2 regions of the Streptomyces drozdowiczii genome follow, and region 1 is predicted to be linked to the other one. Evidence: predicted binding sites of a transcription regulator. Region 1 holds the regulator's gene; the other holds the start of a gene.

Region 1 (3,205 bases):
AGCGCTTCAAGGAGATCTCCGAGGCGAATGACGTCCTCGGCGACGCCAAGAGGCGCAAGGAGTACGACGAGGCGCGCGCCCTCTTCGGCAACGGCGGCTTCCGGGCCGGGCCGGGCGGCGCCCAGGGCAACTTCAACTTCGACCTGGGGGACCTCTTCGGAGGCGCCCCGGGCGGGGGCCAGGGCGGCGGCGCCGGCGGTTTCGGCGGCGGCGGCCTCGGCGACGTGTTCGGCGGCCTCTTCAACCGCGGCGGCGGCGCCGGTACGAGGGTGCAGCCGCGGCGCGGCCAGGACATCGAGTCCGAGGTGACGCTCAGCTTCACCGAGGCGGTCGACGGGGCCACGGTCCCGCTCCGGATGTCCAGCCAGGCCCCCTGCAAGGCGTGTTCCGGCACCGGCGACAAGAACGGCACCCCCAGGGTCTGCCCGACCTGTGTCGGCACCGGTCAGGTCTCGCGCGGCAGCGGCGGCGGCTTCTCGCTGACCGACCCGTGCGTGGACTGCAAGGGCCGCGGCCTCATCGCCCAGGACCCCTGCGACGTCTGCAAGGGCAGCGGCCGGGCCCGCTCCTCGAAGACCATGCAGGTGCGCATCCCGGCGGGCGTCTCGGACGGGCAGCGCATCCGGCTGCGCGGCAAGGGCGCCCCCGGCGAGCGCGGCGGACCGGCCGGCGATCTGTACGTCGTGGTCCATGTCGACGCCCACCCGGTCTTCGGCCGCAAGGGCGACAACCTCACCGTCACGGTGCCCGTCACCTTCACGGAGGCGGCGCTCGGCGGCGAGGTGAAGGTGCCGACGCTCGGCGGACCGTCCGTGACGCTCAAGCTACCGGCCGGTACGCCGAATGGGCGTACGATGCGGGCCCGCGGCAAGGGCGCGGTCCGCAAGGACGGCACCCGGGGCGACCTCCTGGTCACCGTCGAGGTGACCGTGCCGACCGACCTCGGTACCGAGGCCCGGGACGCGCTGGAGGCATACCGCAAGGCGACCGCGGGGCATGACCCGAGGGCGGAGCTGTTCCAGGCGGCGAAGGGAGCTTGAGGTGGACGGCCGACGGCGTAATCCTTATGAACTGACCGACGAGTCCCCGGTGTACGTGATCTCGATCGCGGCCCAGCTCTCGGGCCTGCATCCGCAGACACTGCGCCAGTACGACCGCCTCGGCCTGGTGTCGCCCGACCGCACGGCCGGACGCGGCCGGCGCTACTCGGCCCGCGACATCGAGCTGCTGCGTACGGTGCAGCAGCTGTCGCAGGACGAGGGCATCAACCTCGCCGGCATCAAGCGCATCATCGAGCTGGAGAACCAGGTCGCGGCGCTCCAGCAGCGCGTCGCCGAACTCTCGGCGGCCGTGGACGGAGCCGCAGCGGCCATGCAGCAGCGCGAGGCCCAGGTCCACGCGTCGTACCGGCGCGATCTGGTCCCGTACCAGGACGTGCAGCAGACCAGCGCCCTGGTGGTCTGGCGCCCCAAGCGCCCCAAGGACTGACCCCGCGCCCAGGCGGCCCGCCACCCCGGTCAACCGGGGGCGGCGGGCCGCTTCGCGTTGTCCGCCGTCATCGGGCGGGCTCCGCGATGCCGGACCGGACGAGCAGGGCGCCGAGGTGGGTGCGGCTGGTGGCGTCGAGGGTGTGCATGAGTTTGGCGATGTGGGCACGGCAGGTGCGGACGCTGATGCCGAGCTTGCGGGCCACCATCTGGTCGGTGTTCCCCTCGACGAGGAGGCGGGCGACGCTCAGCTGGGCGGCGGTGACCGGGGTATCGTGCGCGGGCGCCTGAAGGGGAGAGGTGAGCGGCTTGGCCTGGGCCCACAGCACCTCGTACACCTGGATCAGGTAGCGCACGAGGGCGGGGTGGCGGATCTCCAAGGCGGCGTCGCGGTTGGCGCTGGCGGGGATCAGGGCGACGGCGCGGTCGAAGATGATGAGCCGTTCGGCCGTCTGCTCGATGGTGCGGACCTGGATGTTGGCGGGCGGGATCTCATCCAGATACGCCTTGATGGGCTGGTTGTAGCGCGCGGGGTGCTGGTAGATGTGGCGCAGAGACACGCCGCGTTCGGCCATGGCGAGGGCACGGCCCAGCGCCTTCGAGAGCCTCTCCTCCTCCCGTCCGGTCCCGCCGGGTTGCAGCGTCAGGACCTCTTCCCGCGTGTTGCCCAGAGCGTTCTCGATGGCCGTGTCGATCAGTGGAAGGCCCTCGAGGACGGTGATCGCGAGGTTGGGGTCGGTGCTGGCGACGGAGGCCAGGGGTGCCAGGGAGTCGGCGAGGGCGGCGGAGAGCCGGATGCGTTCGTGGATCTCGCGGGTGACCGGCTGGAGCAGATGGGCGAGCGCCGCGGACGGAGGCACCGGTCGGATCCAGCCATCGTCCTGTGGATCGGGATGGACGAGAGCCAACTCGATGAGGCACGGGGCGGGTTCGAGAGCGTAGCGGGGCAGCCGGCCGGCTCTGAGCGCTTCGCTGTACGTCGTGACGCCGGCCTCGCACAGTTCCAGATCACCGTGCGGCTGATGCGATATGCCCTCGTGCTTGCCCATTTGTGACCCCCCACTTTTGGCAATGCAGCAAGATGACGGTGGTGCCAGCCTAGTTCCCGGGCCAGTGTGGACGTGTCGGGGGAGCCGGGAACTCCCCCGGCTGATCTGGGGCGTGGCCATGCTCTCCCCCATTGCGTGGCACGCCCGCCCGGCCCGGGGGGTGGGGATCTTTGGGGCCGGCCGGTCAGGAATCCTGGTCCAGGATTCCTGACCGGGCGATCAGATAGCCGAGTTGGGCGCGACTGGTGCTGCCGAGAACGGCGGACAGCTTCGCGACGTGGGCACGGCAGGTACGCACATTCATGCCGAGACGGCGGGCTATGGCTTCATCGACGTGGCCCTCCACCAGGAGTTGGGCGATGGAGCGCTGCACGCCCGTGATGCCGTCGCGCGCTGGATCGTAGGGCGCCGCCTCGTTCAGTGGGACAGCCCTGCTCCAGAGCTGTTCGAATACCTTCGTCAGGTACGCGACCAGCCCGGGGTGCCGCAGCTCCAGGGCGATGGGCGGATCGTCCCTGGCCGGAATGAACGCCACAGTGTCATCGCAGATGATGAGGCGCTCGATGAGTTCCTCCAGCGTCCGGATCTCCATACGCGCGCCGGCCATGAGGTCCACGTACGCGTAGGTGCGCTGACTGTGCCTGACAGTGTGCTGGTATAGCGTGCGTA
Region 2 (3,205 bases), 1.4 Mb from region 1:
ACGAGGGCCAGCACCGCGCCGCCGCGCCGTCCGCCGACGACGCCGAGGCCGCGGTCGGCCCGGCGCTTGCGCACCGCGAGGTATTCGGTGATGCGCTCCTTCACGTCCTGGAGGCCCGCGTGCTCGGCGTCCAGGATCTCCTGGGCGCCCTTGATGTCGTACGCGTCCTCGGTGCGCTCGGTCCAGGGCAGTTCGAGGACGGTGTCGAGCCAGGTCCTGATCCAGGAGCCCTCGGGGCTCTGGTCGGAGGCGCGCTCCAGCTTGTCGACCTCCTTGAGCGCGGCCTCGCGGACGTGCTCGGGCAGGTCGGCGGCCTCGACGCGGGCCCGGTAGTCGTCGGACTCGTCCTCCGGGTCGCCGTTGAGTTCGGACAGCTCCTTGCGTACGGCGTCGAGCTGGCGCCGCAGCAGGAATTCGCGCTGCTGCTTGTCGACGCCCTCCTGGACGTCCTTGGCGATGGACTCGGCGACGTCCTGCTCGGCGAGGTGTTCACCCAGCCACTGGATGGCGAGCTTCAGCCGGGCGACCGGGTCGGTGGTCTCCAGCAGCCGGACCTTCTGGGCGGTGGTGAGGAAGGGCGAGTAACCGGAGTTGTCGGCGAGCGCGGAGACGCCCTCGATCTGCTGGACCCGGTCCACGACCTGCCAGGCCCCGCGCTTCTTCAGCCAGCTGGTGGCGAGCGCCTTGTACTCCTTGACCAGCTCGGCGACGGCCCCGGGCAGGGGGTCGGGGACGGATTCGTCCACCCGGACCCCTTCCACCCAGAGGGCGGCACCGGGGCCGCTGGTGCCCGCTCCGATGCGGACCCGGCCGCGGCCCCGGATGAGGGCGCCCGGGTCGCCGTCGGAGAGCCGCCCCACCTGCTCGACGGTGCCGCGGACGCCGATCCCGGTGTACGTCCCGTCGATGCGCGGGACGAGCAGCACCTCGGGCTTGCCCCCGCCCTCCCGGGCAGCGGCCTGCGCGGCCTCGACGGCGGCTCGCACCTCGGCGTCCGACAGGTCCAGCGGCACCACCATCCCCGGCAGCACGACCTCGTCGTCGAGCGGCAGCACGGGCAGGGTGAGCGGTGTGACGGCGTTGGACTCAGTAGCCATGATCTCCCCTTCGGCAGTCAAGTTGAGTTATACCGGCTCAATGCTTGTGAGCCCCACAATGTTCCCCGGACGTTGTTCGCTCTGAGCGATCAGCCGCTGATGTCCTGCGCCGGAGTCGGTGCAGGAGTCCGCGGCCCGCGAGTGGGAGCGGCAGATGGTGGAGATCGAGACCGGGCTGCCGTTCGACGCCGCACCGGGCACGCCGCCGCGCCCCGGCCATGACCCGGCAGCCTTCTCGTTGCTGGAGCGGATGGCCCCGGAGTTCATACCTTGCTCGCGACCACCATGTAGTTCTCGGCCTCAAGATCGAACGTGCTCAGTTCCGTTCGGAGTCCGACCTGGTGCAGCTCGACTTCGAGTTCCTCGTACCGGTAGGGCCAGCAGGACAGCAATTCCGAGCGGACAAGAACCGGCCCAGTCGCATCGATTTGGGCGATCGCAATCTCGATATGGTGCTCATCCTCCCAATGCGGCGCAATCTCCCAGCGGTAAATCACGACGGCATCGCGACCGTTTCGTCGGACGAGTCGGTCCCAGATGTCCAGCCGGGAACCTCTGGCCCTCACGAGTTCCCAAGTGCGCGATGTGAGCACCAAGCGCCCGCCCGGGCGCAGAATCCGTGACATCGACTCCAGAGCAGCATTCCTGCCTGTCGCGCCCGCGGCGTGGTGAAGCGAATTTCCCACGCAGAACACCATGTCGAACGTGTTGTCCTGGAAATGGTCGGGCAGCTCTTCCCAGCTCGCCCGTACGGTCCGGACGGACGCCCCGAACTCCTCGGCCAACTCCGCGGTCCGACGAACCATCCCCTCGCTGGCGTCAGTCGCGACAACCTGCATGCCACGACCGGCGAGGCCAACCGCCAACTGCCCGGTTCCGCACGAACAGTCGAGGACCTGAGCGTTCGACGGCAGGAGATCGAGGACGTCGTCGAACGACGCAACGAACTCGGCTGGAGGCAACTTCGCATCCGAGATGAGCCATTCGTACACCTCGGCAAGCACGCCATAACCTGTCACCACCACTACCTCCGTCACGCGGCAGATTCACGGTAGGACGTCAGTCCACCAGCGGAGCGGGCCGGGCACCAATGGTTTTCGCAAGCCCCCGCCTGCCGCGGCAGCGGACGGAAAACGAAGAGTCAATCCGCACAAAACCTGATGGCACGGCGCAACCCATCGAAACGGCACCGACACCGCTGACTGGTGCGGCGGGCGTTGTCAGTGGCGCCTGTCACGATGCGGGGGATCGACTCGACAGCTCGCCGGGAGAGACACATGGGTACGTGGGACGTGGGCCCCTTCGACAACGACACGGCCGCCGACTGGTGCGGCGGTCTGGACGACGCCGCGCCGGAGGCGCGCGAGGCGATGGTCCGGGCCGCGCTGACCGAGACGGCGGAGACCACGGACTACCTGGACTCGGACGTCGCGAACGAGGCCATAGCGGCCGCCGCCCTGGTCGCGGCGCAGTGCCCCGGGGGCGCCCCCGCCGACTCCGCGTACGGCCCCGACGAGCCCCTTCCGGACCTGACCGGCCTGCGCGGACTCGCGCTCCGGGCGCTGGACCGGGTCCTGACGGAACCGTCCGAGGCGCTGGAGCTCTGGGAGGAAGCGGAGGACGGGCCCTGGCACACCGGGGTCAACCAGCTGCGCGGAGTCCTTGTGCCCCGGCCCTGAGCGGCCCCGCTCCAGCGGCACCGATATTCCGTGGAGCCCCGGCGCCGCGCCGGACAGGATGGCCGCATGACCGAGACCCCGCTCCCCGTGCAGGCCCTGATCGTCGTGGACGTGCAGAAGGACGGGGTGACCGGCGCGGGTGCCGTGCCCGCGGCCGATGTGCTGCTGGACCGTACGGCCGGGCTGCTGGCACGGGCCCGGCGGGCGGGCGCGGTCGTCGTCCACCTCCAGAACGACGGCGACCCGGGGTCGGGCGACGAGCCGTTCACGCCGGGCTGGGCGCTGCACCTGCCGGTCGTGGAGGGCCCCGCGGAATCCGTGATCCGCAAGACCTGGGACGACGGCTTCAAGGACACGTCGCTGGGCGCCGTACTGGCGGAGGCGGGCGTCGAGGCGCTGGCGGTCTGCGGCGTCATGTCGGAGATGTGC

Evidence for each region. The regulator HspR, encoded in region 1, represses chaperone genes until heat shock. The targets are predictions, from matches to a motif close to TTGAGNNNNNNNNNCTCAA.
Region 2: lon (endopeptidase La) is a predicted target of HspR. The motif match lies at 1,120-1,138, and genes of this name have one in related genera.

Annotation. Positions count from the first base shown of each region.
Region 1 covers NZ_CP098740.1:3,689,368-3,692,572, forward strand. Annotated here, with positions in the region: gene dnaJ (molecular chaperone DnaJ) at 1-1,040, shown strand, start outside; gene NEH16_RS16795 (heat shock protein transcriptional repressor HspR) at 1,042-1,488, shown strand; gene NEH16_RS16800 (helix-turn-helix transcriptional regulator) at 1,556-2,536, opposite strand; gene NEH16_RS16805 (response regulator transcription factor) at 2,721-3,205, opposite strand, start outside.
Region 2 covers NZ_CP098740.1:2,246,682-2,249,886, forward strand. Annotated here, with positions in the region: gene lon (endopeptidase La) at 1-1,097, opposite strand, end outside; gene NEH16_RS09925 (class I SAM-dependent methyltransferase) at 1,361-2,116, opposite strand; gene NEH16_RS09930 (DUF4259 domain-containing protein) at 2,375-2,776, shown strand; gene NEH16_RS09935 (isochorismatase family protein) at 2,843-3,205, shown strand, end outside.